4 regions of the Kitasatospora sp. NPDC048662 genome follow, and region 1 is predicted to be linked to each of the others. Evidence: riboswitches for the same ligand, from Rfam matches in the RefSeq annotation. Region 1 holds a riboswitch; each other region holds the start of a gene.
What was found. Region 1 has a riboswitch for cobalamin ahead of ACZ6R9_RS12365 (acyl-CoA thioesterase). Riboswitches for the same ligand answer to the same signal wherever they lie in the genome.
Positions count from the first base shown of each region.

Region 2: linked by a shared signal. The riboswitch ahead of ACZ6R9_RS22940 (cobalamin biosynthesis protein) and the one ahead of ACZ6R9_RS12365 (acyl-CoA thioesterase) in region 1 are both predicted to bind cobalamin.
Region 3: linked by a shared signal. The riboswitch ahead of ACZ6R9_RS07680 (ribonucleoside-diphosphate reductase subunit alpha) and the one ahead of ACZ6R9_RS12365 (acyl-CoA thioesterase) in region 1 are both predicted to bind cobalamin.
Region 4: linked by a shared signal. The riboswitch ahead of nicT (Nickel transporter NicT) and the one ahead of ACZ6R9_RS12365 (acyl-CoA thioesterase) in region 1 are both predicted to bind cobalamin.

Region 1 is NZ_JBVJHA010000003.1:394,497-401,945, forward strand. Features, by position in the region: gene ACZ6R9_RS12345 (translation initiation factor 2) at 1-388, opposite strand, end outside; gene ACZ6R9_RS12350 (flavin monoamine oxidase family protein) at 607-2,475, opposite strand; gene ACZ6R9_RS12355 (MFS transporter) at 2,663-3,937, shown strand; gene ACZ6R9_RS12360 (sulfurtransferase TusA family protein) at 3,934-4,215, shown strand; cobalamin riboswitch at 4,447-4,665, shown strand; gene ACZ6R9_RS12365 (acyl-CoA thioesterase) at 4,713-5,150, shown strand; gene ACZ6R9_RS12370 (putative Ig domain-containing protein) at 5,458-7,182, shown strand; gene ACZ6R9_RS12375 (MFS transporter) at 7,358-7,449, shown strand, end outside.
Region 2 is NZ_JBVJHA010000008.1:222,757-230,205, forward strand. Features, by position in the region: gene ACZ6R9_RS22940 (cobalamin biosynthesis protein) at 248-1,198, opposite strand; cobalamin riboswitch at 1,230-1,359, opposite strand; gene ACZ6R9_RS22945 (hypothetical protein) at 1,533-2,039, shown strand; gene ACZ6R9_RS22950 (alpha/beta fold hydrolase) at 2,609-3,718, shown strand; gene ACZ6R9_RS22955 (hypothetical protein) at 3,925-5,424, shown strand; gene ACZ6R9_RS22960 (CDP-alcohol phosphatidyltransferase family protein) at 5,570-6,448, opposite strand; gene ACZ6R9_RS22965 (phosphatidylserine decarboxylase) at 6,435-7,112, opposite strand.
Region 3 is NZ_JBVJHA010000002.1:378,151-385,599, forward strand. Features, by position in the region: gene ACZ6R9_RS07645 (glycoside hydrolase family 3 protein) at 1-161, shown strand, start outside; gene ACZ6R9_RS07650 (GntR family transcriptional regulator) at 334-1,116, shown strand; gene ACZ6R9_RS07655 (DUF3311 domain-containing protein) at 1,321-1,623, shown strand; gene mctP (monocarboxylate uptake permease MctP) at 1,644-3,239, shown strand; gene ACZ6R9_RS07665 (histidine phosphatase family protein) at 3,406-4,152, shown strand; gene ACZ6R9_RS07670 (GlxA family transcriptional regulator) at 4,160-5,152, opposite strand; gene ACZ6R9_RS07675 (hypothetical protein) at 5,443-5,577, shown strand; cobalamin riboswitch at 5,669-5,829, shown strand; gene ACZ6R9_RS07680 (ribonucleoside-diphosphate reductase subunit alpha) at 6,002-7,449, shown strand, end outside.
Region 4 is NZ_JBVJHA010000011.1:156,770-164,218, reverse strand. Features, by position in the region: gene ACZ6R9_RS26325 (helix-turn-helix domain-containing protein) at 1-242, opposite strand, end outside; gene ACZ6R9_RS26320 (EamA family transporter) at 368-1,213, shown strand; gene nicT (Nickel transporter NicT) at 1,221-2,315, opposite strand; cobalamin riboswitch at 2,368-2,563, opposite strand; gene ACZ6R9_RS26310 (DUF6445 family protein) at 2,644-3,336, opposite strand; gene ACZ6R9_RS26305 (Fpg/Nei family DNA glycosylase) at 3,433-4,239, opposite strand; gene ACZ6R9_RS26300 (AAA family ATPase) at 4,564-5,397, opposite strand; gene aroQ (type II 3-dehydroquinate dehydratase) at 5,471-5,920, opposite strand; gene aroB (3-dehydroquinate synthase) at 5,917-7,005, opposite strand; gene ACZ6R9_RS26285 (shikimate kinase) at 7,077-7,449, opposite strand, start outside.

The DNA.
Region 1 (7,449 bases):
CGTCGGAGAGCAGGAACGCCGGGTCGAGGCCGGACGGCAGCTCGGGCGAACCCTCCTCGCGCAGCGCCTTGTTGAAGCCCGCGCCGTGCGGCAGCAGGGCCCGGGCGCGAGCGGACAGGCTGGCCAGCGCGCCCTTCGGGCTGGTGGTCAGGACGAGGTCGAAGGGCCGTTCGGTGGCCTGCTCGAAGTCGATCACCCGGGCGCCGGAGCGGTCCAGCGCGGCCAGCGCCTCCAGGTCGAACCGGGAGCCCGGCACCAGGGTGAACCAGCGGGAGATCCGGCCGTCGCCCTCGAACACCGGCAGCACGTCCAGCAGTCGGTGCAGTGCCACCGCCGAGCGGAACGCCAGCAGCACGGAGCGCCGCTGGTCCCCGCCGGTGTCGCGCATGCGCCGATGGTATCGGTGCGCCCGCCGCCCCGCCCGCCGGGACACGGCCGCTGATGGCCGGTCGGGCAGCCCGACCTGCCGTCGGGAAGGGCTCCGGCCGGGACGGCGAAACGCCCGCCGCCGGCACCCGACTGACGAAGCATCGGGTACCGGCGGCGGGCGGTGCGAGCGTTGCGGGCGCTGTGAGTCGGTGCGGCGGTGCGAGTCGGTGCGGCTGGTCAGACGGTGTTGGCGACCTGCAGCGCGGCCTCCGTGCCGGAGGCGATCGCGCCCGAGATCCACGCGTGGTAGCGCGGCTGGCAGTGGTCGCCGGCGAAGAACAGCTTCCCTTCGACGGGCGTCGCCACGTGCGGGCCGAGGCTGAGCAACTGCCCGGGCGTCTCGATGACGGCCTCGCCCAGCGCCCAGCGGTTGCGCAGCCAGGACTGCGAGACGTGCCGGTCGGTGACGTAGCGCCGGATCCGCTCGCCGTACAGGCCGGTCAGGTGTTCCAGCGCCTCGGTGTGCCGGTCGGCGGGGGTGAGGGCGTCGAAGCGCAGCGCGTCCTCCGCCCAGTTGTAGGCGGCCAGCACCACACCGCCGGGTGCGCCGCCGTCGCTGGGGTGGGAGGGGAAGTAGACGAACCGGCCGGCCTCGTCGGAGACGCAGCCGCCGCCGACCGCGGCCACCGCGTCGCCGTGCGGGGCGGGCTTGTAGTCGTTGCCGAGCTTGTTCTTCCAGGTCGCCTCGTCCCACTCCCACCAGCGCTCGGTGAACTCCAGCAGCACCTTGTGCGCGGTGTCGTGCTTGAGTTCGTTGATCGCCCGGCGCTTGCCGTAGGGGAGCAGCGGCTCGAAGTCGACGTGCCGCAGCGCCGCGAACGGCACCGCCAGCACCACCATGTCGGCCCGGTACTCGGTGGGCTTGTTGCCGATCGCGCCGTCGCAGGCCTCGTCCTCCGGGCCGGTCTCGGGTTCGGCGGTCACCGTCACGCCGTGCTCGTCCGTGCGGACCCGGGTGGCCACCTGGCCGCGCTCGATCGACAGGCCCTTGGCGAGCGCCTCGGTGAGCGCGTCGGTGCCCGCGTCGAACTCGAAGTAGGTGACCGACGGGTTGATGTCACCGGCGTCGAACACCGAGTGCAGGAAGCCGTAGGACAGCCGGCTGGTCAGGTTCTCCAGCGTGCCGACGGCCTGGATCTGGGCGTCGCTCCAGCCCTCGCCCTCCTGCAGGTAGCGCAGCAGCGAGTAGCCGTCCATGTCGTACAGCAGGTCGGCCATGCCGGTGACCCGCTCCGCGATCGGCTTGTCGGTCCAGGTGCCGTCGGGGTTCTTGTCCATGGTGTAGGCGCGGGCGGTGTCGAGCGCCTTGTCGAAGGCCGCCGCGGTGGTCTGGTTGCTGTCCCAGCCGAAGCTCTTGTTGATCGGGCCCGGGTTCTCGGCGTACTGCTTCTTGGTGACGGTCTGTCCGTTGACGTGCACGAAGCGGCTGCCGAGACCCTTCGGCGCGACGTACGCGGGGGCTTCGCCGCTGGTGAACTCCTCACCCGTCCACGACTTGTACGCCACCCTGGAGTCGTGGGAGACCTGGTCCGGCAGCGGCGGGAGGTCCACCAGGTCGAACGGGCGGCGCGGCACCTTCAGGTGGTCGGCCAGCGCGAGGGTCAGCACGTGGCTGGACGGGATGCGCATCGCGCCGGCCTCCGCGTGCAGCCGGGAGTCCTGCCACACGTCGCCGCGGAAGGTCTTCACCCGGCCGCCCACCCGGCTGCGGTTCGCCTCCAGTACCCGCACCTTGTGACCCGCCGCCTGCAACAGCCGGGCGCACACCATTCCGGCCACGCCCGCGCCGACCACCAGCACGTCGCGCGTCTCGGTCTTCTTCACGCGCTGACGGCCGGTCAGCAGCTTCAGGTACTCCAGGGTCAGGTCGTTGTGGTCGGCGTCGGTCAGCAGGATCCGGCGCGCCATGATCAGCGCCGCCGCCTTCCGCGCCGGGTCGGGCGGGGCCGCGTCCGCCGCACGAGAGATTCCGGCCCCGGGGCCGGTCAGGGCGGCGGCGGCCGCCGCGCCGCCAGAAGCAAAGAGCAGTCCGCGTCGAGAGATCACCGCCCCACCTTGGCAGCGCCGCGCACCCCGGGACGCGCGCTCCGCCCACCTGGCCCCTTTCACCACCCGCCAGGGGGGCGCTTGCCGCACTCACCCGGCGCGCCCCGTCCCCAACTGTGCGCCGGGCGGTTTTGCGGCGAGGGGTCGTTAGGATATTCCACGAAACTTTGGATAACCGAGGAGAGCCGTGACGTCAGAGACCAGCACCACCGCGCCGCCACCTGCCGAACTCGCCGCCGACCCCGCCGTTCAGCGGCACATCCTGCGGGTCCTGGTCACCTCCCAGATCCTCAGCGGTGCCGGGCTGGCCGCCGGCATCACCGTCGGCGCGCTGCTCGCCCAGGACATGCTCGGCAGCACCGGGCTGGCCGGGCTGCCCAGTGCGCTGTTCACCGCCGGCAGCGCGCTCACGGCGATCGCGGTCAGCCGAATATCCGCGGCCCGCGGCCGCCGCCCCGGACTCGCCCTCGGGTACGCCACCGGCGCCGTCGGCAGCGTCGGCGTGATCGCCGCCGCCGCGCTCGACAGCCCCGTCCTGCTGTTCCTCGCGCTGTTCGTCTACGGCGCCGGCACCGCCACCAACCTCCAGGCCCGGTACGCCGGGGCCGACCTCGCCGCCCCCGGACACCGCGCCCGGGCGATCTCCACCGTGCTGGTCGCCACCACCCTCGGCGGCGTCCTCGGCCCCAACCTCGCCGCCCCCACCGGCGACCTCGCCGAGGCCCTGCACCTGCCCCGACTCGCCGGACCGTTCCTGCTGGGCGGCGTGGCCTACGCCGCCGCCGCGCTCGTCCTCGCCACCCGGCTGCGCCCCGACCCGCTGCTGCTCGCCCGCGCCGCCGCCGCGGCGGCCCCGGCCGCCGAGACCCCGGCGGACACCGCCGACGGCACGTCAACGGCCCGCACCCGCAATCGCGTCCTGCTCGGAGCGCAGGTGATGGTGGTCACCCAGCTCGTCATGGTCGGCGTGATGACCATGACGCCCGTCCACATGCACGACGCCGGACAGGGCACCGCCGCAGCCGGGTTCGTCATCGCCCTGCACGTCGCCGCGATGTACCTGCCCTCCCCGCTCACCGGACGCCTGGTCGACCGGCACGGCCCGCTCACCGTCGGCGCCGCCGCCGGACTCACCCTGCTCGCGGCCGGCGTGCTCGCCGCCCTCGCCCCCGCAGGCTCCCTCCCGCTGCTCGCCCTCGCACTCGTCCTGCTCGGCCTCGGCTGGAACTTCGGCCTGGTCTCCGGCACCGCGATCCTCACCGACGCCGTCCCGCTCGCCACCCGCGCCAAGACCCAGGGCAGCGTCGACGTCGCCATCGCCATCTCCGGCGCCACCGGCGGCCTCGCCTCCGGCGCCGTCGTCGACCTGGCCGGCTACCCCGTCCTCGCCTTCGGCGGCGGCCTGGTCGCCCTGCTGACCCTCCCCGCCCTCGCCACCGCAGCCACCCGGGCCCGACGATGACGGACCACCAGACCCCCCAACTCACCATCGACGGACGCGGATTGCTCTGCGTCACCCTGCTCCTGCGGCTGCGCGCCGCCATCGCCGACGCCCCCGCCGGCACCCTCGTCCACATCCACGCCACCGACCCCGCCGCCCCCCTCGACCTCCCCGCCTGGTGCCACCTCACCGGCCACCACTACCTCGGCCCCGTCACCACCGACACCTACGCCCTGCGCCTGACCGCCAACCCCACCCCCACCCGCCCCGACGCCCCCTGGCACCGCCCGACCCCCTGACCGCCCCCGGCCGGGCCGCCACTCGCGCGGCCGCCGGGTGCACCAACTGCCGTGGGCCCGACCGTCGGACGGGAGCGCTCCGGGCCTGCCACCACGTCCTGCTCCCGTCGTCGCCGAGGCCTGTGCGCTGCGACTCACGCCGCCCCGCCCCGCGTGGACGCCCCGTGGCGTCGTCCGGCAGGCTGGCGGCCCCCTTGACCGCCGGGCGGACTGAGCACCTCCGGCGGGGATATAGGCTGGTCGGGCAGCGGTTCGCACCCGTCCGAGCCAGGGCAGGGGCGTCGTAAGAGGGAACCTGGTGCGAGTCCAGGACTGCCTCGCAGCGGTGAGCGGGAACGACCGCCGTCACACGCACTGGGCCCGACCGGTCCGGGAAGCGACGGCCAGTAGGCAGGCCCTCCACGGGAGATGTCCGCGAGTCCGAAGACCTGCCGCCGCCCGCAGCGCCCACCGGTGCCGCGGATCGCCCAAGCCGCGACTCGCGAAGGAGAGTTGACGTGGCAGATCAGACCGTCGCACCCGTGGTGTCCGCCGCCAAGCCCGCGCAGGCGTCCCAGGTGACGCTCGCGCACATCATGAGTGAGCACGACACCAATCTCTACGGCACCATCCACGGCGGCGTGGTGATGAAGCTCATCGACGACGCCGCGGCCGCCGCTGCCGCCCGGCACGCCGAAGGCCCGGCCGTCACCGCCGCCGTGGACGGCATGACCTTCCTCGCCCCCGTCCGGGCCGGCGACCTGCTCACCGCGCACGCCGAGCTGGAGCGGGCCGGGCGTACCTCGATGACTGTCCACGTCACCGTCACCGCCGAGCGCTGGAACGCCACCGGCCCGGTCACCCGGGTCGCCACCGGAAGGCTCACGTTCGTCGCCATCGACGCCGACAGCCACCCGCGCCCCGTCCCGGCCCTGCTCGAACCCGCAGCTGCCTGACACCTCGTCACCACCCGAGCCCGAGCCCGAGCCCCGAGCCCGAGCCCCGAGCCCGAGCCCCGAGCCCGAGCCCCGAGCCCGAGCCCTGAGCCCCGAGCCCGGAACGCCGTCCCACCTGGCGTTCCGGGCTCGCGGCTTTGAGTGATCACCATCACGTGGGGACAAACCGCATCATTGCGGACGGCGTGTGATCGACATGTTCCGTTCAAGCTCCGATTACCCCACCATGGCAGCGTGTGCCCGCCTACGCGCGTAGCGCAGGCGCACCCGCACCCCCATGGTTCCTGTGGTTCGAGGAGATTGACAGATGATCAGAACGTGGAAGGCCGCCCGCCCGCTGGCCCTCGCCGCCACCGCACTGGTGGTCGCCGCCGGCGCGAGCGCCGTCCCGCAGCACGCCACCGCGGCCACCCCCAAGAACGCCGCCGCGGCCGCCGCCACCACCCCGAAGCGGGTGCTGTTCGACAACACCAAGGCGGAGACCGCGGGCAACGCGGACTGGATCATCTCCACCAGCCAGCCCGACCCGCTGGCGCAGAACGCCAACCCGAGCAGCGAGACCAGCTGGACCGGCGCCATCTCGGCCTGGGGCGTGGCCCTGCAGAAGACCGGCAACTACAGCCTGAAGACGCTGCCCGCCGGCAACACCATCACCTACGGCACCGGCGGCGCGCTCGACCTCGCCAACTTCGACGAGTTCGTGATCCCCGAGCCCAACATCCGCCTCAGCGCGGCCGAGAAGACCGCCGTGATGACGTTCGTCCAGAACGGTGGCGGCCTGTTCCTGATCTCCGACCACACCCAGAGCGACCGCAACAACGACGGCTGGGACTCCCCGGCCATCATCAACGACCTGCTGACCAGCAACGGCGTCAACAACAACGACCCGTTCGGCTTCTCCGTCGATCTGCTGAACATCACCACCGACAACCCGCGGGCGATCTCCGCCACCGCCGACCCGGTGATCAACGGGCCGTTCGGCACCGTCACCGGCTCGATCATCCGCAACGGCACCACCTTCACCCTCAAGCCCGCCGACAACCCGAACGTCAAGGGCCTGGTCTACCGCACCGGTTACAGCGGCAACACCGGCGCGGCGTTCGCCACTTCGACCTTCGGCAAGGGCCGGGTGGCGATCTGGGGCGACTCCTCGCCGATCGACGACGGCACCGGCCAGTCGGGCAACACCCTCTACAACGGCTGGAACGACCCGGCCGGCACCGACGCCGCGCTCGCCCTCAACGCCACCGCCTGGCTCGCCCAGGGCAGCGGCTCCGGCGGCAACACCGGCTCGGTCTCCCTCGCCAACCCGGGCGCCCGCACCGCCACCGTCGGCACCGCGACCAGCCTCCAGCTGTCCGCCACCGACACCGCCGGCGGCACCCTCGGCTACGCGGCCACCGGCTTGCCCGCCGGACTGACCGTCAACCCCGCCACCGGCCTGATCAGCGGCACCCCCACCACCGCCGGCACCAGCACGGTCACCGTCACCGCCACCGACTCCACCGGCCCGTCCGCCAGCGCCACCTTCACCTGGACGGTCACCGCGAGCGGCGGCACCACCTGCACCCCCGCCCAGCTGATCACCAACCCCGGCTTCGAGAGCGGCAGCACCTCCGGCTGGACCGAGACCAACAGCGGCGGCTCCAGCACCATCAACAGCAGCACCAGTGAGCCCGCCCACAGCGGCACTTACGACGTCTGGCTGGACGGCTACGGCGCCACCAACACCGACACCCTCGCCCAGACCGTCACCCTGCCGACCGGCTGCGCGAACTACAACCTCAGCTTCTGGCTGCACATCGACAGCGCCTCCTCCACCACCACCGTCTTCGACACCCTCACCGTCACGGCCAACGGCACCACCCTGGCCACCTACTCCAACGTCAACGCCGCCGCCGGCTACCAGCAGCGCACCTTCAACCTCGCCGCCTACGCCGGTCAGAGCGTCACCCTGAAGTTCACCGGCGCCGAGGACTACACCAAGCAGACCTCCTTCGTCCTCGACGACATCACCCTCAACGTCTCCTGACGCGACGTCGGAGCCCCGGACCGGCCCCACCCGGTCCGGGGCTTCCTCGTTCGGTCACATCTGCTTCGAGATCCGAACTGCTTTGTGAAGGTCTTGCCATGAGGATCTTCACCTTCCTAGACTGCGGCCACCATGGCCGGGCGCGTCCATGTCACAGACTTGGGGGAGGGTCGAGTTGAAGCGTTTCCGCTTACTCGTCGCGGGCAACGCGGTTTCCGCGTACGGCAGTTATCTGAACATGGTCGCGCTCAACGTCTTCGTCTACCA
Region 2 (7,449 bases), on a different contig from region 1:
CACGCGAGTGCCGCGTCGCGCGGGAGCAAGGGGCGCGAGGAACTGCGCGAGGCGGGAGACGGCGGCATGCCGAAGCCGCACCACGCCGGGGCCAGTTGCACCGCCCGCCCGCACGCGAGTGCCGCGTCGCGCGGGAGCAAGGGACGCGAGGAACTGCGCGAGGCGGGAGACGGCGGCATGCCGAAGTCTCCCTCCGTCACATCCAATTGCACCGGCCGCTTCCAGAGATCCGCGTCCAGCGGCGCAGTCACTTCGACCGCCGGCCGCGCCGGGCGAGGATCAGGTAGCGCGTGGCGGTGGTGACGCCCAGGGCCAGTGCGCCGACCCGGCGGGAGAGGCGGCAGGCGCGGTCGATGTCGGCCGGGCCGACCGGCGGGAGGCCCGCGCCCAGGACCGGCCGGTGCTCGACGCGCTCGCCGTAGCGCAGCGTCCCGCCCAGTTGCACGCCGAGCGCACCGGCGAACGCGGCTTCCGCCTGGCCCGCGTTGGGGCTCGGGTGGGCGGAGCCGTCCCGGCGCCAGACCCGCCAGGTCCGGGCGGGGGAGTCGGACGCGGCGACGGTCAGCAGGGCGGTGAGCCGGGCCCCGGGCCACCCGGCGAGGTCGTCGAGGCGGGCGGCGGCCCAGCCGAAGCGGCGGTAGCGGGCCGACTTGTGGCCGACCATCGCGTCGAGCGTGTTCACGGCCCGGAACGCCAGCAGCCCCGGGACGCCCGCCAGGCCGCCCCACACCAGGGCGTTGACGACCGCGTCGGCGGTGTTCTCCGCGACCGACTCGACCACCGCCCGGGCGACCTGCTGCTCGTCCAGCCCGGAGGGGTCGCGTCCGCACAGGTGCGGCAGCCGTTCCCGAGCGGCCGTCAGATCCTCGGCGGCCAGCGAACGCCCGATGGCCCGGGCCTCCCGGGTGAGTGACGTCCCGCCCAGGACGGTGAAGGTCGCACCGGCGGTCAGTGCTGCCGCGGCGAGCGGCGAGCGACGGACGGCCCGCGCGGCGAGCGCCGCCCCGCCCGCGACGGCGCCGACGGCGAGTGCGGTGTGCAGTGCGCCGGCCCCGCGGTGGTCGCGCCACAGCCGGCGCTCCAGCCGTCCCGCGGCGGTGCCGAACAGCGCGACGGGGTGTCCGCGCCGGGGGTCTCCGAGCCGGGCGTCCGCGAGATACCCCGCGACCGCGCCCACCAGGTACGGGGCAGCCCGCATGGCGTTGTGTCCTCACTCAGGGTCCGCGCCCTGGATCGACGGAACGGGGGCCAGAGTCTCCTGACTTCCGGTCACCCCCGCGCGGGGTGTCCGGTCACAGTGGCGGGACCGCGCCGGACTCGCACCGGCTTCCTCTGCTTGCCTCCGTTTGGCCCGAAGATCCCACCACGCCCGCTTCGCGGCAGTCAACCGAGGCCGCCGGAGCGTTTGGTCACACCCCGTCGGACACCGGCCCACCGCCGGCGCCGAGGTCAGAGCGCATCCGGACGCCCTAGGATGCAGCCACATTCGCCACCCGGACGGTCCGGACCGGCGGGACACCGGGGGAGACACCGTGCGACAACTGGCCCGGCGCGCCGCGCAGATCGCCGCGGTCCTGGCCGCGCTGGCCGCGACCTCGGGGTGCACCGTCCCGAGCGACGCCGTCGCCGGGATATCCGTGACCGAGGACGGCCACCCGCTGGGCGTCCTGCTGGTCTGCGGCGACCGGATCGACGGAGCGACCCTCTACACCAGCGAGGGCAGCCACGAGGAAACGATCGGAACCTGGACCGCCCACTCCGCCCTCCGGCCCGGGCTGACCACCTGGACCCTGGACGCACCCGCCGAGGGCTGGGAGACCGGCAAGTCCGCCGCCCCACTCGACGCCGGGACCACCTACCACCTCTACGGCTGGACCAAGGACAGCTCCCGGTCGTCGACGCACGTCGACTTCACCCCGGAGGACTTGGAGCAGCTCACGCCGGGCAACGTCCGCTACCACCGCACCGCCTCCGACGGCAGCACCTCCACCTCCACCGTCCCCGTGGCGGAGTTCCAGGCCAAGGCCTGCAAGCACTGACCCCGGCCCCCCGTTCGGCGCACCCGCCCGCGCAACGCCTCCGCCGCCAGGCCCGTCGCGCGCATCCGCCCTTGCTCCGCGTCGCCTCCACCGGCGACCGCAGCGCGGCAAACTGCCCGCGTCCGTCCACGCCGTGAACTTCACCGCCCCGCTCGGCCGCCGCCACCCGCAGGCCGTCCTGGACACCCCCGGAGCGGAGCTCACCGACCGGACCACCTCCGCCGGGCCGCCGCCGTGATCCTGCCGACCGAGCCGTCCCTGCGCGCCCGGGCACCAAGTGCCTTCAGCGCTGCGGCCGCCTCCCTGTAGGACACCGCCCCGCCCCAGCCGCGGCGCGCCGGCCCGCCGCCGAGGCGCCCTCGCCGCCCCGCCCCGGCCGCTGGTCCGAGCCCTGGCGCCGGCTGCTGGACGACTGCGCCGTCACCCCGCGCCCGACGTCCGCGACCGGGCCCGCGCCATCCGGCCGGCCCCGCGCCGGCACGTCACCCGCGGTGCCGCCCCGATTCGCCGGACGGCCTGCGGGCGGGTGCACTGGAGGGCACAGGACTGTCAGCCCCCGGGAGACCGCCATGCGTTGGGGAACCGCCGCCGTTGTCGCAGCCGCCGCCGCAGGGACCGGAGCGGCGGCGTTCCTGCTCCTGGGCCGGAAGGTGTCGGACCAGGTGGTGCAGCCGGGTGCGGTCGTGCAGCCGCCGGTCACCGTGCTGGAGCTCGGTCCGGGCCGGGTGGCGCTGACCGCGACCGCGGACACCGTCCGGCGCGGGCACTACGGGCTGGAGTGGGACGAGGGCGGCCACGCCGTGGTCGGCGAGGTGCTCGGCTCCGGGGGCGGGCAGGTCACCCGGCGCTTGGAGCGGGCCGAGTACGGGACGCTGACCGTCGGCACCGAGGTTCGGCTCACGCCCCGGGTGCTGATCGGTGACCCGCGCACCGCGCTCGGCCTGGACTTCGCCGAGACCGTTGTGGCCGGCGAGCTCGGCGCCTTCCCGGCCTGGCGCACCTCCGGGGTTCGCGGCACCTGGATGGTGCTGATCCACGGCGCGGCCGCCGACCGCTCGCAGGCGCTGCCCGTCCTGCCGCTGCTGCGCTCGCTGCGGATGCCCTCCCTGACGGTCACCTACCGGGGTGACGCCGGCGCCCCCGCCCCGCCGGACGGGCTGGCGCACTTCGGCGAGGCCGAGTGGCAGGACGTCGACGCGGCGATCCGCACCGCGCTGGACTTCGGCGCGCGCAACGTGGTGCTGTGCGGCTGGTCGGTCGGCGCGACCATCGCCCTGCACACCGCCGCGCACTCCGCCCACCGGGGGCAGATCGCCGGACTGGTGCTGGACTCCCCGGTGCTGGACTGGGAGGACTCGGTGCGCCGGGCGGCCGTCTGGGGCGGCGCGTCCCCGATGCTCGCCGAGCTCGGCACCCTCGCCGCGCAGGGCCGCACCGGCGTGGACCTGGCCGGTTTCGCCCGGATCGCGGCCGGCACCGACCTCCGCTCGCCCGCGCTGCTGCTGCAGAGCCCGGACGATCCGCTCACCCCGTGGGCGGCCGCCCGGCGGCTGGCGTCCGAGCGGGACGACCTGGTGAGCCTGCACCCGGTGCCGCACGCGCAGCACGCGGCGCTGTGGAACGCCGACCCGACCGGGTACACCGAGGCGCTGCGCCGCTTCCTCACCCCGCTGCTGTGACGGCCCGACGGGAACCGGAAGCGGGCCCGCCGCGTCCTCATTTCGGAGCGATCACGATGTGCGCCATGTCCATGCCGTGAAACGGAGTGATTCGTCCCGCTTTGCACCGGCCTGTCCCTCCGTCGTTCGAAGGGTTCGGACAATACGCCGAGACAGCCCGGCAGCCGATGTGACAGAAGGCCCGTGCAAGGGGAAGACTGCACGGCGTGACGTCTCGGAACCCGCGCGACCGTGATGCCCCGCACCCGCCCCACCGCACCGGTGCGACGGTGACCCGTCTGCCCGGAACGGCCGTCGGGCGTGCGGAGGGCACCGTACCCGCAGCAGCCAACCGCCGCCGGGTACCCGCCAAGCCCGGACGGGGCCGCGTGCCCGTCCCGGACGGCTTCCCCGCACCCGCCGAACTCGCCCCGCTGGCCCGCCGGATGCTCGCCGACGCGGTCCGCGTCGCCCGCTGGGCCGGCGAGCTCACCGAGGTCGACAAGCGCGGCGAACTCCTCCCCGAGGACGCCCGTGCCGCCGGCCGCGCCCTCTCCATGACGGTCGGCGCCGCCGCCAACGCCTGGGGTCAGGCGCTGCTGGTCGGCCTGGTCGAGCTCCGCGACGGCGGCGCCGGGCCGGGCTGGCGGCTGCACGCCTGGGAGCGCGACGACGAGGCCGTGGTCCGCGGCTGGTCCGCGCTGTTCGACGCCTGGACGCTGCTCGCCCCGGTGCCGCCCGCCGCGCTGCGCGGGGTGTTCGCCCAGCTGGCCGGCCAGGCCGTCGACCAGGCCCCGCAGCTGCTGTCCTTCCTGCACCTGGTGGACGGGCCGGTCGCCGACAGCGAACTGCTCGAACTGCTCCGCCGCGGCCTCGACGAGCGCCGCCTCGGCCCGAGCAGCGGCACCTTCCCGCTCTCCCCGGTCCCGCACGCCGCCTCCGCGGTCTCCGCCGTCCGCGGCACCTGCCGGGAGCCGCAGATCGACACCCCGCACGCGCCCGCCGACGTGGCCGCCGTGCTGGACTGGATGCTCGACGGCCTGGCCGCCGTCGGCGCGCTCGGACGGCGGGACGAGGCCGCCGAACTCTCCCCGCTCGGCCACTGGGCGGTGCGCGCCAAGCTGGAGGAGATCTGCACCGTCGCGCAGACCGCCGCCGGGCACATCGAACAGAGCGCCCTCGAACTGCTCAGCGCCTGCGCCGACTACAGCCCAGGACCGGCCCGCGCCGAGTTCCGCGCCTGGGTCGCCGCCCGGCCCGCCGACCGGGCCGTCGCCGAACTGCTCGAAGCCGCCCGCGGCGAGGACGCGCTGGTCCGCGGCCTCGCCTTCGAGGCACTGCGGGTGGTGGCCGGCTCCACCGCCGAGCAGGGCGTCCGGGCCGCTGTGGAGGAGGCCGTCCTGCGGCCCTACGCGCTGCTCTGGCTGGCCGAACAGCTGGACGAGGGGGGCGCCTCCCCGGCCGACGTGCTGGGCGCGGAGGACGCCGCCTGGCTGTGGGTGGACACCGCCGCCGCCGTGCTCGACCACGGGGAGACCGACCTGCTGGTCGGCCACGTGGAGGGCGCGTCGGCGGGCGAACCCGTCCGCCTGTTCAACCGGGCCCGCCAGTCCGGCCACCCCCGTGCCGCGAGCGTCCTGACGGCCGTCGCCTCCGTCCACCCCGACCCGGCGGTGGCCCGCGCCGCCCGCCGCAGCGCCTTCTCGGTCCACACCGGCGGCGCGTAAGCGGCTCCGCGCCTGTCGAGAATCGCTGGTGTCCTGCGCCCCGTCAGGGGCGCGGGGAACTGCGCGAATCGGAAGGCGATATACGTGAAGCCGCCCACCCAGAGAATCTCTGAGCGGGCGGCTTCTCGCGTATCGGGCTTCGGGGCTAGCCCCGGTTCTCCGCGCGGCGGGCGCGGACCACGCCCACCTTCTCGCCGACCTTGCGGCGGATGACCAGCAGCGGCGCCATCGCGGCCAGCGCGATCTGGGCGAGCGCGCCGATGTGCATCAGGGTGTCGCCGCCGGGCAGGCCCGCGGCCCAGGACGCCAGGCAGCCGATGGAGACCACGATCCAGGCGACCGTCGCGGTGGCCAGCAGGCCCTGCGGCTTGGGGTACTCGATCCGGCTGACCATCAGGTAGGCCACGCCGAAGATCAGCAGCAGGCCGGGGACGAACGGCGGGTCGAGCAGCACGATCGCGATGACGGTCATGGCGCCCATCGGGCAGGGCATGCCCTGGAAGATCCCCGGCCGCATCTTCACGGCGGAGAACCTGGCAAGCCGCAGCACCACCGCCAGCAGCACGGTCAGCGCGATGAACGCGGACAGTTGCTGGTTGGAGCCGGAGGAGACCAGGCCCCAGACCGCGACGAAGTACGCCGGCGCGATGCCGAAGCTGATCAGGTCGGCGAGGTTGTCGAGCTCGGCGCCGAGCGCGGAGGAGCGCAGCTTGCGCGCCACCAGGCCGTCGAAGAGGTCGCACATGGCGCCGACCAGCAGCAGCGTGACGACGGTGGCCGCGCTGTGCTTGACCGGGGCGTTCGACTCACCGGTGAGGTGCGGCATCAGGATGCCGGTGGTGGTCGAGTAGATCGCCAGGAAGCCGCAGACGGCGTTGCCCAGCGTCAGGAAGTCGGCGGTGGAGAGGTGCTGCGGGGAGCGGGGCGCGCGCAGTTCGCGGTCCCGGGCCCAGCGGCGGCGGCGCTGCTCGGTGGATTCTTCGTCACCGAGGCCCACGAGAGTCTCAGGATCAGTCACGGTCAAGGCGAGTCACCCCGGCGGTGGTCTTCTGGCCGACCGTGACGCCGACCTCGACGCCCGCCGGCAGGTAGGTGTCGACGCGGGAGCCGAAGCGGATCAGGCCGACCCGCTCGCCCTGCTCGACCTTGGTGCCGGCGTCCATGTACGGGACGATGCGGCGGGCGACGGCGCCCGCGATCTGCACCATCTCGATGTCGCCGAGCTCGGTGTCGAAGTGCCACACGACGCGCTCGTTGCGGTCGCTGTCCTTGTTGAACGCCGGGACGAATCCACCGGCGATGTGCTCGACGGACGTCACGGTGCCGGCCAGCGGCGCGCGGTTGACGTGGACGTTGAGCGGGCTCATGAAGATCGCGACGCGGGTGCGGCCGTCCGGCCACTCGTCGATCGATTGGACCACGCCGTCGGCCGGGGAGATCACTCTGCCGGCGCCGATCTCACGCTCGGGGTCGCGGAAGAACCACAACATGCCCGCGCTGAGCGCGCAGGCCGGCACGGCCGCCAGGGCCCACTTGCCGGAACGCCGGGTGAGGGCGGTCGTCACGGCGGCGGTGGCCAGCGTGGGAACGAACCAGGGGGTGGCACCGCGCGCGATGGTCACGCGGGGACGCCGACCCTCGGGGACGAAACCCTGGGCGGAGGTGTGAGGGGACGGGCTGATGGGCATCGAGGACCTTTTGTCGCGGGCCCCGCGCGGGAACACTGAATGGCCCCTGGACGAGGGCCACCGCGGGGATCGAGTTGTGTGGGACGGCTGCTGTCCCGGTGGATGCTATCGGGACCTGCCGGTATCTGGGCAAGCCGCCTGCTAGTCGAACTACGCCTGCCTGCCGAGTCGGGCACCTGCTATGTGTACGACCGTAACCGGACGAAGTGCGGTTCCCCAAGAGGTCTCGGGTCACGGGTGATTCACGTCTCAGCGACACGCCGGTCACAGGCAGTGCACGGAAGCGGCCGCCCGGCGCGTACCTGGGGAAACGCGCCGAACGACCGCACCGAATGCC
Region 3 (7,449 bases), on a different contig from region 1:
ACGCCGTGGTGGTGGAGATCGGCACCGCCCACGGGCTGGCCGGACTGTTCGCCCCGCTCGGCGTCACCACCCTGGCCACGTACGGCGGTTCGCGGGTCTGCGCGACAGCCGCGGCGGAGGCGCTGGCCGGGCTCGCGGTGACCGCGGCCACCGCCGGCTGAGACACTCGGGGACGGGCCCGGGGCGGACGCCAGGCGCTCCGTTCCGGGCCCCTCGCATGCCGGTTTGCCCGCAGGTGCTCCCACTTGCTCACCCGTGCGTGCAAACATGTGCTGTTACATAGGACTTAGGGGTCTCTTAAGGCCCCGTCTCCAACGAGGAGTGAGAGCTGCCATGAGTGGCGACAGGGATGCGGCGCTCGCCGAGGGCTCCACGGTGCCGACCCAGACCGGCCCTGCCACCACCACGGCCCGGGTACCGAAGTACTACGGCCTGAAGCGGCACCTGCTCCAGCTGACCGAGACCCAGCCGACCGGCACCCCGGTGCCCCCGGAGCGGGCGCTGGCCGCCCAGTTCGACACCTCCCGCACCACCGTCCGGCAGGCGCTGCAGGAACTGGTGGTCGAGGGCCGGCTGGAGCGCATCCAGGGCAAGGGCACCTTCGTCGCCAAGCCGAAGGTCGCGCAGGCCCTGCAACTGACCTCCTACACCGAGGACATGCGCGCCCAGGGCCTGGAGCCGACCTCCCGGCTGGTCGAGGTCGCGTACATCTCCGCGGACGAGCGGCTCGCCCCGCTGCTGGACATCAAGCCCGGCGGGCGCGTCCTGCGCATCGAGCGCCTGCGGCTCGCGAACGGCGACCCGATGGCGATCGAGGTGGCGCACCTGTCGGCCAAGCGCTTCCCCGCGCTCCGGCGCAACCTCGCCAAGCACAACTCGCTCTACACCGCGCTGCGCGAGGTCTACGGGGTGACGGTCGCCGAGGCCGAGGAGACCATCGAGACCACCCTGGCCAACCCGCGCGAGGCCGGTCTGCTCGGCTCCGACCTGGGCCTGCCGATGCTCCAGCTGTCCCGGCACTCCTTCGACGCGGACGGCGCGCCGGTGGAGTGGGTGCGGTCCATCTACCGGGGGGACCGGTACAAGTTCACCACGCGGCTGAAGCGGCCCGCGTAGCTCCCACCTCCGGTTTCGGGACGACCCGCACGACGCGGGTGCAGCGGCCCGCGTAACGCGTAGTTGACAGGGTAGTGACACAAGTCACTGCCCTGTCCTACTCTCGCGGGGACCTTTCGATCACCGAAGGTGCTGCCCGGCGGACGCACAGCGATGTGCGGTGCGGTGCCAGTGAGGTGACTCCTCGTCATCCGGGAGCCGCTCGTGTCGTCTCAATCCCCATCCGCGGGCGCACTGCCCGTGCTCTCCCCCGCCCGGGTGCTGGCCGGCCTGTGCCTGCTGGTGCCGATCGTGGTGGTGCTGTGGGTGCCGTCGTACAGCAAGACCGACCCGGTGCTCGGCGGTATGCCGTTCTTCTACTGGTATCAGCTGATGTGGGTGCCGCTGTCGGCGGTGTTCACCACCTCCGCGTACCTGCTGCTGCGCCGTGACGAGGCGGCCCGCAAGGCCGCCTCGGCCGAGCCGCTCCCGCTGCCGTCCCAGCCGGACGGGGGTGCGCAGTCGTGAAGCACGTGGACTGGACCGCGATGACGGTCTTCCTGCTGTTCTTCGTCGCGGTCACCGTGATGGGCTTCCTGGCCTCGCGCTGGCGCCGGGCGGACGACGCGCAGCACCTGCACGAGTGGGGTCTGGGCGGCCGCAGCTTCGGCACCTGGATCACCTGGTTCCTGCTGGGCGGCGACCTGTACACGGCGTACACGTTCATCGCGGTGCCGGCCCTGGTCTACGGGGCGGGCGCGGCGGGCTTCTTCGCGGTGCCGTACACGATCATCGCGTACCCGCTGGTGTTCCTGATCCTGCCCCGGCTGTGGTCGGTGTCGCGGGTGCACGGCTACGTGACGACGGCGGACTTCGTGCGCGGGCGGTACGGGTCGCGCGGGCTGTCGGTGGCGGTGGCGCTGACCGGCATCCTGGCGACCATGCCGTACGTGGCGCTGCAACTGGTGGGCATCCAGGCGGTGTTGGACGTGCTGGGCGTGGGCGGCACCGGGAACTGGTTCCTGCAGGACCTGCCGCTGTTCCTGGCGTTCGGCGTGCTGGCGGCGTACACGTACTCGTCGGGGCTGCGGGCGCCGGCGCTGATCGCCTTCGTCAAGGACACCCTGGTGTACGTGGTGATCCTGGTCGCGGTGATCTACATCCCGATGCGGATGGGCGGCTACGGGCACATCTTCGACGCGGCGGCGCACAAGTTCACTCCGGACCCGGTGACCCACAAGGCGCCGGGTTCGCTGATCACCGGGCCGGCGGGGCAATGGTCGTACGCGACGCTGGCGTTCGGGTCGGCGCTGGCGCTGTTCATGTACCCGCACTCGGTGACGGGCGTGCTGGCGGCGAAGTCCCGCAACACGGTGCGCCGGAACATGGCGATCCTGCCGACGTACTCGCTGATGCTGGGCCTGCTGGCGCTGCTGGGCTTCATGGCGATCGCCGCCGGGGTGAGCAGGGGCGACAAGAAGTTCAACGCCCAGCTGGCCGTTCCGCAGCTGTTCGCGGACATGTTCCCGAGCTGGTTCACCGGGGTGGCGTTCGCGGCGATCGGGGTGGGCGCGCTGGTGCCGGCCGCGATCATGTCGATCGCCGCGGCGAACCTGTTCACCCGCAACGTCTACAAGGAGTTCCTGAAGCCGGCCGCGACACCGGCCGAGGAGACCCGGGTGGCGAAGATCGCCTCGCTGCTGGTGAAGGTCGGTGCGCTGGCGTTCGTGCTGCTGATGGACAAGCAGGCGGCGATCAACATGCAGCTGCTGGGCGGCGTGTGGATCCTGCAGACCGCGGTGGCGCTGGTGGCCGGCCTGTTCACCCGGTGGTTCCACCGCTGGGCGCTGCTGGCCGGTTGGGCGACCGGCATGATCTACGGCACCTGGAAGGCGTACGGGGTGTCCTCCCCGGCCACCGCGCACTTCGGCGGGTCGGCCGCGAAGATCCCGGTGATCGGCGAGATCGGCTACATCGGCCTGACCGGGTTCGTGCTGAACCTGCTCGTCGCGGTGGTGCTGACGCTGGTGCTGCGGGCCCTGAAGGCCCCGGAGGGCCTCGACGAGACCTCGAAGGCCGACTACTCCGCGGAGGCCGGCGACGAGGCCGTGGAGCGGGCCCCGCAGCCCACGCTGGCGCACTGACGCGTGCGGGGGCGCAACCGGCCCCCCTGTGCGCCCTTGGGTCGCGCCGTTGCCTCAGTGGACACTGGGGTGACGGCGCGATCATCTGTTATGACAGGCGTTTTCGGGAGAGACCGGGAGAGACGAGCACCACCGAAGCAGCACCGACAACGGGGAGCCACCGCCAATGACCGACCTCACCACGGTACGCAACGGACACCGCGCCCAGACCGACGGCGGACGGCGGCTGCCGTCGGTCCTGATCGCCACCCGGCACGGCGAATCCACCGCCAACGTGGAGTTCCGGCACGCGGACTCCACCGGCGCCCTGACCGTCCCGATCACCTGCCGGGACGCCGACATCCCGCTCTCCCTGCGCGGCCAGGCCCAGGCCCACGACCTGGGCCGCTGGTGGGCCGCCCTGCCGCCCGCCGACCGGCCCCGCTCGGTGTGGTGCTCCCCGTACGTGCGCACCGTGGAGACCGCGAGAATCGCCCTGGCCCAGGCGTCGGGGCTGGGCGCCGTCCCGGTGGGCCTGCCGGTCCGCTACGACGAGCGGCTGCGCGACCGCGAGTTGGGCGTGCTGGAGATGCTCACCAAGGCCGCCATCGAACGCGACCACCCCGCCGAGGCGGAACGCCGGCGGCGGATGGGCGAGCTGTACTACCGGCCGCCCGGCGGCGAGTCCTGGCTGGACGTGGCGCTGCGGGTGCGCGGTCTGCTGCGCGACCTGAACGAGGAGGAGGCCGGCCGGCCGGTGCTGCTGGTCGCCCACGACTGCACGGTGCTGATGCTGCGTCATGTGCTGGACCGGCTGGGCGAGGAGGAGCTGCTGGCGCTGCCGCCGGTGGGCAACTGCTCGACCAGCGTGTGGCGGGCCCGCGAGGGCCGGCTGCGGCCGTCCGGCTGGAACCAGACCTCGCACCTGTCCTGAACGGCCGTCAGGCGGGCTGCCGCTCGGCGGCCCGCCCCGGCCCCCCGGGTCCGCCCGGGCCGCCGAAGGCCCGCCGGTAGGCCTGCGGGGTGGTGCCGAGGCGGCGGCCGAAGTGGTGCCGCAGGGTGGCGGCGTTGCCGAAGCCGCAGCGGGCGGCGACGGCGTCCACGCTCTCGTCGGTGGACTCCAGCAGGCGCTGCGCGAGCAGCACCCGCTGGCCGGTCAGCCACCGGTGCGGGGTGGTGCCGGTCTCCTGCTGGAAGCGCCGGGCGAAGGTGCGCGGGGACATGTGGGCGTGCCGGGCGAGGTCGTCCACGCTGACCTCCCGGTCGAGGCGGCGGCGCATCCACTCCAGCGTCCCGGCCAGCGAGTCGCCGTCGCTCTCGGGCAGCGGGCGGTTGATGAACTGCGCCTGCCCGCCGTCGCGGTGCGGGGCGACCACCATCCGGCGGGCGATCTCCCGGGCCACCTCGGCGCCCTGCACCTTGCGCACCAGGTGCAGGCAGGCGTCGATGCCGGCGGCGGTGCCGGCCGAGGTGATCACCGGGTCGTCGTCCACGTACAGCACGTCGGGTTCGACGGTGGTCAGTGGGAAGCGCTCGGCCATCAGGTGGGCGTACTGCCAGTGCGTGGTGCTGCGGCGGCCGTCCAGCAGGCCGGCGGCGCCGAACAGGAAGCTGCCGGAGCAGATCGACAGCAGGTGCGCGCCGCGCGCGTGGGCGGCCCGCAGCGCCTCGCACAGCGCCTCGGGGTAGTGCTCGCGGATGCCGGTGGCGGCGGCGATCACCAGGTCCGCCTCGGCGAGCCGCTCCGGGCCGTGGGGCACCTGCACCGCGAAGCCGGCGTGGGTGCGCATCGGGCCGGGCCGGTCGCCGACCAGGCCGAACTCGTACCCGGGCAGGCCGGCGGCGCTGCGGTCCATGCCGAACACCTCGCAGGCCACGCCCAGTTCGAAGGGGTGGATGTCCTCCAGCACGATCACCGCGACGTTCTTCAGCATCGGCCCAGCATGGCAGTGGCGGGATTTCGCGGCAACGGCGCGTTCCTGCCAGCACTGCCCCACCCCTGACCGGGACCTGGCCGAACCGCGCCGCGAGCCGTCCGGCACACTGTCCGGGTGCACTCCCCGACCGTCCGCCGCGCCCCGGACCACGATCTCGCCGGAGCCGGGGAGGTCGGCGTCGAAGCCTTCGCCGGCGACGGCCGCACCCGCCCCGGGTCCGGCCACGCCGAGCTCCTCCGGGACACCGCGCGGCGATCGACCGCAGCCGGGAACCCGAGCTGGCCGGGATGGCGTCCTCCACCCGGCCGCAGATGACCGCGGCGCACCGGATCTACGATGCTCTGGGCTTCCTCCGCGCCCCCGAGCGGGACTGGGAGGCGGCCCCGGGCGTGGACCTGATGGTCTGCACGATGCGGTTCTGAGGCGGTTCTGCGACGGTTCTGCGGCGGTTCCCTGGTGGCTCCGGCGTGGTTTCCGTTGTCTACGCGCGGCACCTCTGACGCGACACGCGCTACTACATCTGGTGCCGCCAGCTCCAGCCGCCACAACATGTATGCTCGACCTCGCTGTCGAAGCAGGGGAACCCGGTGCGAATCCGGGACTGCCCCGCAACGGTGAGCGGGCTGTAGCGACGCCCGCGCAGTCCGAGGACCTGCTGACGGTGTGCGACACGGCATCCCCGCAGACGCCATGCAGCACAGCTTTGCCGTCCGGCCTCGCGGGCGGGCCGGGGGTGGGTCTTTCGCGCGCCGATCGAGCGTTTTCGGCGTGCCGTCCTCCCCTGCCGCACGCGCGCCACCGGACACCTTGAGCCACGTCCGCCGCCGCCACAGGAGAGAGTGCGCCTTGACCGTCGCCGCCTCAGTCACCCTGCCGTCCCAGGGTTCCGCCGACGCCTTCACCGACCCCGGTGCGGCGCTGCTTCGGCTGCTCACCGACCGCAGCACCGACCTCCCCCAGGTGGACCCCGGCCACGTCGCCGCCGCCGCGCTGCGCGGCCGCCACGCGGGCTCGGACTTCGCCGAGCTGCGCGGGCTGGCCGTGGAGGCCGCCGCGTCGATGATCGCCGAGGACCCGCAGTACTCGAAGCTGGCCGCCCGCCTGCTCGCGATGGAGATCGCCGACGAGGCCGCCTCCCAGGGCGTCACCTCGTTCTCCGCCTCGATCGCCGTCGGCCACGCCGAGGGCCTGATCGGCGACGCGACCGCCGAGTTCGTCGCCGCCCACACCGAGCTGTTCGACTCGCTGATCGACGCCGCCGGCGACGACCGCTTCGAGTACTTCGGCCTGCGCACCGTGCAGTCCCGCTACCTGCTGCGCCACCCGATCACCCGCAAGGTGGTGGAGACCCCGCAGCACTTCCTGCTGCGCGTCGCGGCGGGCCTGGCGGTCGGCACCTCCGAGCAGTCGGTGCTGGAGGTGGCCGAGCTGTACAAGCTGATGAGCCGCCTGGAGTACCTGACCAGCTCCCCGACGCTGTTCAACTCCGGCACCCGGCACCCGCAGATGTCCTCCTGCTACCTGCTGGACTCGCCGCTGGACAACCTGGACTCGATCTACAACCGCTACGCGCAGATCGCCCGGCTGTCCAAGCACGCCGGCGGCATCGGCCTGTCCTACTCGCGGATCCGCTCCCGCGGCTCGCTGATCCGCGGCACCAACGGCAAGTCGAACGGCATCGTCCCGTTCCTGCGCACCCTGGACTCCTCCGTGGCGGCGGTCAACCAGGGCGGACGGCGCAAGGGCGCGGCCTGCGTGTACCTGGAGACCTGGCACGCCGACATCGAGGAGTTCCTGGAGCTCCGCGACAACACCGGCGAGGAGGCCCGGCGCACCCACAACCTGAACCTGGCGCACTGGATCCCGGACGAGTTCATGCGCCGCGTGAACGCCAACGAGGACTGGTCGCTGTTCTCCCCGGCGGACGTCCCCGAGCTGGTCGACCTGTGGGGCGCCGACTTCGACGAGGCCTACCGCAAGGCCGAGCTGGCCGGCAAAGCCGTGCGCACCATCCCCGCGCAGACCCTGTACGCCCGGATGATGCGCACCCTGGCGCAGACCGGCAACGGCTGGATGACCTTCAAGGACGCCTCCAACCGGGCCGCCAACCAGACCGCGCTGCCGGGCCGCACGGTGCACTCCTCGAACCTGTGCACCGAGATCCTGGAGGTCACCGACGACTCCGAGACCGCGGTCTGCAACCTGGGCTCGGTCAACCTGGGCGCGCACGTCGCCCCGGGCGCCTCCGCCGACGACCTGATCAACGCGATGGACTGGGACCGCCTGGACGCCAC
Region 4 (7,449 bases), on a different contig from region 1:
ATGATCCGCACCACCGAGGTCTCGTCGTAGTCGAGCAGTCGGGCGATCGAGACGCCGAGGGCGTCGGCGAGCCGGACCACGGTGCCGACACTGGGGTTGGTGCGGGCCTGCTCGATCTGGACCACCATGCCGCGACTGACGCCGGAGCGGGCCGCGAGGGCGTCCAGGGTGTGGCCGCGCTCGGTGCGCAGCCGCTTGAGGTTGCGGGCGAGGGCCTGGGTGACGAGATCGGGTTCCGGCACGCTTGAGTCCAATATTTTAGTTGGGTCGGTTCAGTTGGCTGAACTATGCTGCGGCGGCAGGACAGATCCACCGACTGTACTGCGGAGTCCATCATGCTGCCCCCCGCTCCCCGCCCGACGCCCTCATGAGCGCCGCCTTCGCGCTGCTCGCCAGCCTGCTCTGGGGCGTCGCCGACTACGGCGGCGGCGCGATCACCCGCCGCCTGCCCGCGCTCGGCGTGGTGGTGCTCTCGCAGACCGCGGCGGCCCTGGTCCTCGTACTGGCCGTCACCGCCACCGGCGGCTGGACGGACGCCGGGCCCGCGCTCTGGTACGCCGTCGCGGCCGGGGTGATCGGGCCCATCGCGCTGCTCGCCTTCTACCGGGCGCTGGCGCTCGGGCCGATGGGCGTGGTGTCGCCGCTGGCCACCGTCGGCGTGCTGGTGCCGATCGGGGTGGGCCTGTTCCTCGGTGAACGGCCGGGCGCCGTCCAGGGGTTGGGGATCCTGGTGGCGATCTCCGGGGTCGCGCTGGCCGGCGGCCCGCAGCGCGGCGGACCGGCCGTGAGCCGCCGGGTCCTGGTCCTCACCCTCTCCGCCGCGTTCGCGTTCGGCGCGGCGCTCGCCCTGATCGGGCACGCCGGCGCCGACGGCGGCCTGCTGCTGACGCTGTGCGTGCAACGACTGACCAACGCGGTGGTCGGCATCGGCATGCTGGCCGCCGCCGCCGGCCGGGAGCCGCTCGAACTGCGCGGCGCGGCCCGTTCGTTGCCCTCGCTGACCGCCGTCGGCGTCGCCGACGTGGCCGCGAACGGCCTGTACACCGCCGCCACCCAGCTGGGCTCGGTCGCGGTGGCGGCGGTGCTGGCCTCGCTCTACCCGGTGGTGACGGCGCTGATGGCGCGCGGCCTGCTCAAGGAACGCCTGCTGCGGGTCCAGGTGGTCGGCGCCGGGCTGGCCGTCGCCGGAACGCTGATCCTGGCCGCCGGTTGACGTTCCGTCAGAACGTGCCCGCTCCGGAGAACGCCTTGGAACGGCGGGCGATCCGCCAGTAGCCGATCGCCGCCGCCCACACCACCACGAACAGGCCGACGATCACGAAACCCACGTTGTCCAGGCTCAGTCCGGCGATCCAGCCGGACACCGGATCGTCCAGCCCGAACTTGTCGTGCAGCACCGTGACCAGCTCGATGGTGCCGATCACGAAGGCCACTGCGATCGACAGCCCCGTGATGGTCAGGTTGTAGTACACCTTGCGGACGGGGTTGGAGAACGCCCACTGGTAGGCGAAGTTCATGAACGTGCCGTCCAGGGTGTCGAACAGGCTCATCCCGGCCGCGAACAGCAGCGGCATGCAGGCGATCGCGTACCAGGGCACGCCGGACGCCGCGCCCGAACCCGCCATCACCATCAGAGTGACCTCGGTGGCGGTGTCGAAGCCCAGGCCCAGCACCATGCCCACCGGGAACATCTGGCCGGGCCGGGTGATCGACCGGGTCGCCCGGTTCAGCACCCGGGCCAGGAAGCCCCGGGAGTTCAGGTGCTTCTCCAGCTCGGCCTCGTCGTACACGCCGGCCCGCATCGCCCGGAACACCCGCAGAATGCCCAGCAGGGCCACCAGGTTGAGCGCCGCGATCAGGTACAGGAACGCCCCCGAGGCGGTGGTGCCGATGGTGCCCAGCACCTGATGGGTCGTCGAGTCCTTGTCCATCAGCGTGCCCGCCAGCGCGGCCCCGCCGGCCACCAGCGCGGCCATCAGCACCACCATCGAGGAGTGCCCGAGGGCGAACCAGAAGCCCACCGAGACCGGCCGGCGGCCGTCCGCCATCAGCTTGCGGGTGGTGTTGTCGATCACCGCGATGTGGTCGGCGTCGAAGGCGTGCCGCATGCCCAGGGTGTAGGCGGTGATGCCCAGGCCCACCCCGAACACCTGGGTACCCACCTGGTACTTCTCCGGCACCACCAGGAACAGCAGCGTCCCGAACGCCGCCACGTGCAGGGCCAGGATCACCGCCATCAGGCCGGCCGTGCGCCAGGTGTCCTCGCGACGCCAGCGGAAAGCAGGAAGAGGGGAGCCCGGGACGTTTCCGGGCATGGTCGAATCGGACGCGGTCATCCGCGCATCACGCTCCAGCACCTCGTGGATCACTTCGTGAGATGCCGTGGCCGGTCTCCTGGCTGACGGGGTGTTCGGCGTCGGCGCCCGGCCTTCCCGGCCGCGAACGGCCAGTGGCACGAGGTGGGAGCCGACGACTCCCCGATCACAGTGGCGAGGGCCGCTCCGGACTCCTGTGACGGGCACAGTGCACCGGCTTCCCGAACACCACGGCCCGACCACCGTAGAACCGCCCCGGGCGCAGCGGCAAGACCGGACCCGTCCGCGGGTGTCGCAGATCACTCCCACCCGGCCGGTTGACGGCGCGTCACGCCATCCAGAAGAACACGCAGGTCATCCGCTTCTCGTCCAGCGTGGCGCCGTAGTACTCGGTGGCGGTGTGCATCAGGTTGGCGGTGTACAGCAGCAGCCGGTTGTAGCGGTGCGGGACGGCCAGGTCCTCGGTGAACGAGTCCGGCGGGACGAAACGGGTGCCGAGCGCGTCCACCAGGTTGTTGTGCGGGGCGACCACGGTGTTCCCGCCGAGCCGGCCCCCGGGCAGGCTCTGCCGGTAGAAACTCGTCCCGCACCGCTTCGGCACGTTCGGGTTGAGGTACAGCACGGCGGCGTAGCGGCACAGCGAACGCGAATCGGTGTGCGGGCGCGGCTCGCACTCCCCCGCCCCCACCACCTGCACGCAGTTGTGGTTGAACGTGCCGCCCTCGGCCTCGCTCAGCGCCCAGATCCGCGGCACCTGCACGGTCTCCCGCACCAGCTTCTCGACGTGTGCCAACTCGTCCGGCTCCAGGCCGGGCATCGCCCGCAGCCCCGGCCAGGACTCCGGCTTGTGCGGGTACCCCTCGTCCCAGTCGGTGCGGGCCAGGTGCCGGGCGCGCACCGCGTCCGGGTCCGGGAGGACGTCGTCCAGCACCCAGTAGTCGCGGCCCTTGGTGGGCTTGCGGTACGGCAGGACCGGAAGGGCCGGGGTCGGGCGCGGGCCCCGGAACGGTTGCACGGGCATGGACCCGACAATAGGTAGCGCGCTCCGGGGCCCTCGCCCAAGGGCCGGTCAACCTTGCGTCAAGGCTTTGTCATTACCCTCCGTGATGACGGCCCGTCAGGACTGCTGGCAGCGCGGGCACCAGAACAGGTTCCGGGCCGCCAACTCCTCGGTCCGCACCGGGGTTTCACAGACCAGGCAGGGCTGGTCCTGCCGCCGGTACACATACACCTCACCACCGTGGTCGTCCACCCGCGGCGGACGCCCCATCGCCTCCGGCGTGTGCTCCGGCCGGACGGTGTCGATCCGCCCCGCCGCGACCCCCTCACGCATCAGCGCCACCAGATCCGCCCAGATCGCGTCCCACTCGGCGCGACGCAGATCACGGCCCGCCCGGTGCGGACTGATACCCAGCCGGAACAGCACCTCCGCCCGGTACACATTGCCGACACCCGCCAGCACCTTCTGGTCCATCAGCAGCGCCGCGATCGTCGTCCCGCTCCGCGAGATCCGCTGCCACGCGGCGTCCCCCACCTCGCCCGGCCGCAACGGATCCGGCCCGAGCCGCCGGTGCAACGCCGCCTTCTCCCCCGGCGTGATCACCTCGCACGCCGTCGGGCCCCGCAGATCCGCGAACCCGCTCTCGTTCTCCATCCGCAACCGCACCTGCCCGACCGGCTCCGGGGCCTCCCCCACCCCGAACTCGTACTTCCCGTACAACCCCAGATGCACATGCAGCCAGTCGTCCCCGAACCCCAGGAACAGATGCTTCCCGTGCGCCTCCGCCACGTCCAGCACCCGCCCGTCCAGCAGCCCGGCCCCCTCCCCGAACCGCCCCTGCGGCGAAGAAACCCGCACCGCCCGCCCCCCGAACAGCTCCCCGTTCAACCCGGCCAACCGATGCACCACATGCCCCTCGGGCACCCGCGTCAACTCCTCGATCGATCCCGTCCAACCCCCCTATTCTCCCCGCCCCCACCGACACCCCTTCACCCCAGAGGCCCACCGCCCACCCGCGACGCAACCACCCCACCCAGCACAAGCGCGCGGCGGACGCCCGCACGAGGAGAACCTGCACAGCAGAGACCCATGCGGCAGAGACCCACACAACCAAGGCCCCGGCCGCCGAACCTCCGCGCAGCGGAAACCCCGCACCACAGCCCCCGCACAGCCGGTTTGCCCCGGGCGGCCTCGCGCTGTGCTCGTCTCGGGTCGTGTGGTCGGGTGGAGGGAGCTCCCCGCAGGGGGTCAGCGTTGGTGCAGCCGGCTCAGGATCGCCTGGTCGAGCGCCGCGGCCGTCTCGGGGACGGTGAGGTTGGAGTTGTCGATGATGGGGAGGCCGGAGGTGCGCCAGCCGGCCATGCGGCCGTGGATGCGGGCGACTTCGTCGTCGGAGAGGCGGCGGTTGCCGGAGCGTTGGGCGTTGCGGGCGAGGACGCGGTCGAGGCCGGGGAGCAGGACGACGGGGATCATGCCGGGGCCGATGTGGCGTTTCCAGCCGCCGAGGCCGATCGCGGGGCGGTCGGGGAAGACGGCGTCGTCGATGATGCAGGAGATGCCGTTGGCAAGGTAGTTGCGGCAGGCGAAGCCGCAGGTGCGGCGGGCGAGGCGGTACTGGGCCTCGGAGGCGGTGTTCCAGCCGGACTGCGGGTTGGCGAACCCGGCCTGGACCCATTCGCGGACGTCGTCGAGGCTGATGTGCGCGGTGGGGGTGGGGCGGCGCTCGGCCCAGTAGCGGGCGACGGTGGTCTTGCCGGCGCCGGCCGCGCCGATCAGCAGGACGGCGATCGGTCCGACGGGCAGCGGGGCTGCCGGTGCGGGCATCGGCGGTGGCGCGGCGGGGAGTTGGACGGTGCCGCCGCTGGGGAGCAGGAAGTGCCCGGTACCGCCGGGCGCGACGGCCTTGAGCGGGACGGTCGGCCGGTCGGGGCGGGTGGCGATCGGTCCGAGGGTGGGGATGGCCTGGGTGGCGGGCAGTGCCGGTGCGGGGTACGGCTGTTGAGGGGCCGTCGGATACGGGGGCGTCCCCGGGCGGGGTGGCACCTGGCCCCCCGGATGGTGGCTCTGCGCGTACTGGCTCACCGTCACCTCCCTGCGCCGAATGTACACGTCGGCCCGGTGGCGGGCACAAGTCCGCCACCGGGCCGCGCAGCGCTCAGCGGGTGGTCAACTGTTCGGCCAGCGCCCGCAGGGCGAGTTCGTACGAGCCGAGGCCGAAGCCCGCGATGGTGCCGGAGGCGACCGCGGCGATGACCGAGGTGTGCCGGAAGGTCTCGCGGCTGTACGGGTTGGAGATGTGCACCTCGATCAGCGGGGCGGTGCGCTGCGCCGCGGCGTCCCGCATCGCGTACGAGTAGTGGGTGAACGCACCGGGGTTGATCACCACGGGTGTCTTGGCGTCCGCCGCCTGGTGCAGCCAACCGACCATCTCCGCCTCGGAGTTGGTCTCCCTGACCTCCACAGCGAGACCGAGCTGCGCACCCAGTGCGGCACAGCGTGCGACCAGCCCCGTGTACGAGGTGGAGCCGTACACGTCGGGTTCGCGGGAGCCCAGCCGGCCCAGGTTGGGGCCGTTCAGCACCAGCACCGGGACGGGGGCGGTCATCCGGAGACCTCCGCGTACGCGGCGACCAGCAGCGACGGGTCGGGGCCTTCCAGCACGGAGGTCTTGGCGAGACCGTCCAGGACGATGAAGCGCAGCAGGTCGCCGCGGGACTTCTTGTCGATCTTCATGGCGTCCAGCAGCTTCGGCCAGGCGTCCGCCCGGTAGCTGAGCGGCAGGCCGACCGAGGCCAGCACGGTGCGGTGCCGGTCGGCGGTGGCGTCGTCCAACCGCCCGGCCAGGCGGCCGAGTTCGGCGGCGAACACCATGCCGATGGAGATCGCCGCGCCGTGCCGCCATTTGTAGCGCTCGTTGCGTTCGATGGCGTGGCCGAGGGTGTGGCCGTAGTTGAGGATCTCCCGGCGGCCGGACTCCTTGAGGTCGCCGGAGACCACGTCGGCCTTGACCTGGATGGCCCGCCGGATGAGCTCCAGGGTGTGCGGGCCCGCGGGGGTGGTGGCGGCCGCCGGATCCTGCTCGATCAGGTCGAGGATCACCGGGTCGGCGATGAAGCCGGCCTTGATCACCTCGGCCAGGCCGGAGACGTAGTCGTGCTTGCCGAGGGTCTCCAGGGTGCCGAGGTCGGCCAGCACGCCCGCGGGCGGGTGGAAGGCGCCGACCATGTTCTTGCCCTCGGCGATGTTGATGCCGGTCTTGCCGCCGACCGCGGCGTCCACCATGCCGAGCAGCGTGGTGGGCACCGAGATCCAGCGCACCCCGCGCAGCCAGGTGGCGGCGACGAAGCCCGCCAGGTCGGTGGTCGAGCCGCCACCCAGGCCGACGATCACATCGCTGCGGGTGAAGCCGGTCTGGCCGAGCACCGACCAGCAGTACGCGGCGACCTCGGCGCTCTTGGCGTCCTCGGCGTTCGGGACCTGCAGGACGATCGCCTCGTAGCCCTGGTCGACCAGGTCCTCGCGGATCGCCTCGCCGGTGGCCTCCAGCGCCTCCGGGTGGATGATCGCGACGCGCTTGGCCTTCGGGCCGATCAGCGGGGCGAGTTCGCCGAGCAGCTGGTGCCCGATCAGCACCTCGTACGGGGCGTGGCCGTCACTGCCCGCGACAGCAATCCGAACGATGTCACTCATTGCTCCCACCTTCGCTTCGCTCGGCGGTCACTTCGTGACAACAGCCGGTCCAATTGGCTCGTTCGCTTCGCTCACTCACAGGGGTTCTTCAGCTCCAGTGCTTCGAGTACGGCGTCGGCGACCTGCTCGGGGGTGCGCCCCTCGGTGTCGACCACGGCGGTGGCGACCTCCAGGTACAGCGGGCGGCGGGCCTCCATCAGCTCGCGCCAGCGGGCCCGGGGGTTGACCGCGAGCAGCGGACGGGGGGCGTCCAGGCCGACCCGCTTGACCGCGTCGGCCAGCGCGACCTCCAGGAACACCACGGGCAGCGGGGCGAGCAGTTCACGCGTGGCGGGGGCCATCACGGCGCCGCCGCCGAGCGCGAGCACGCCGGGGTGGTCCGCGGCGGCGGCTGCGACGGCCTCGCGTTCCAGTCGCCGGAAGTGCGGCTCGCCCTCGTCCACG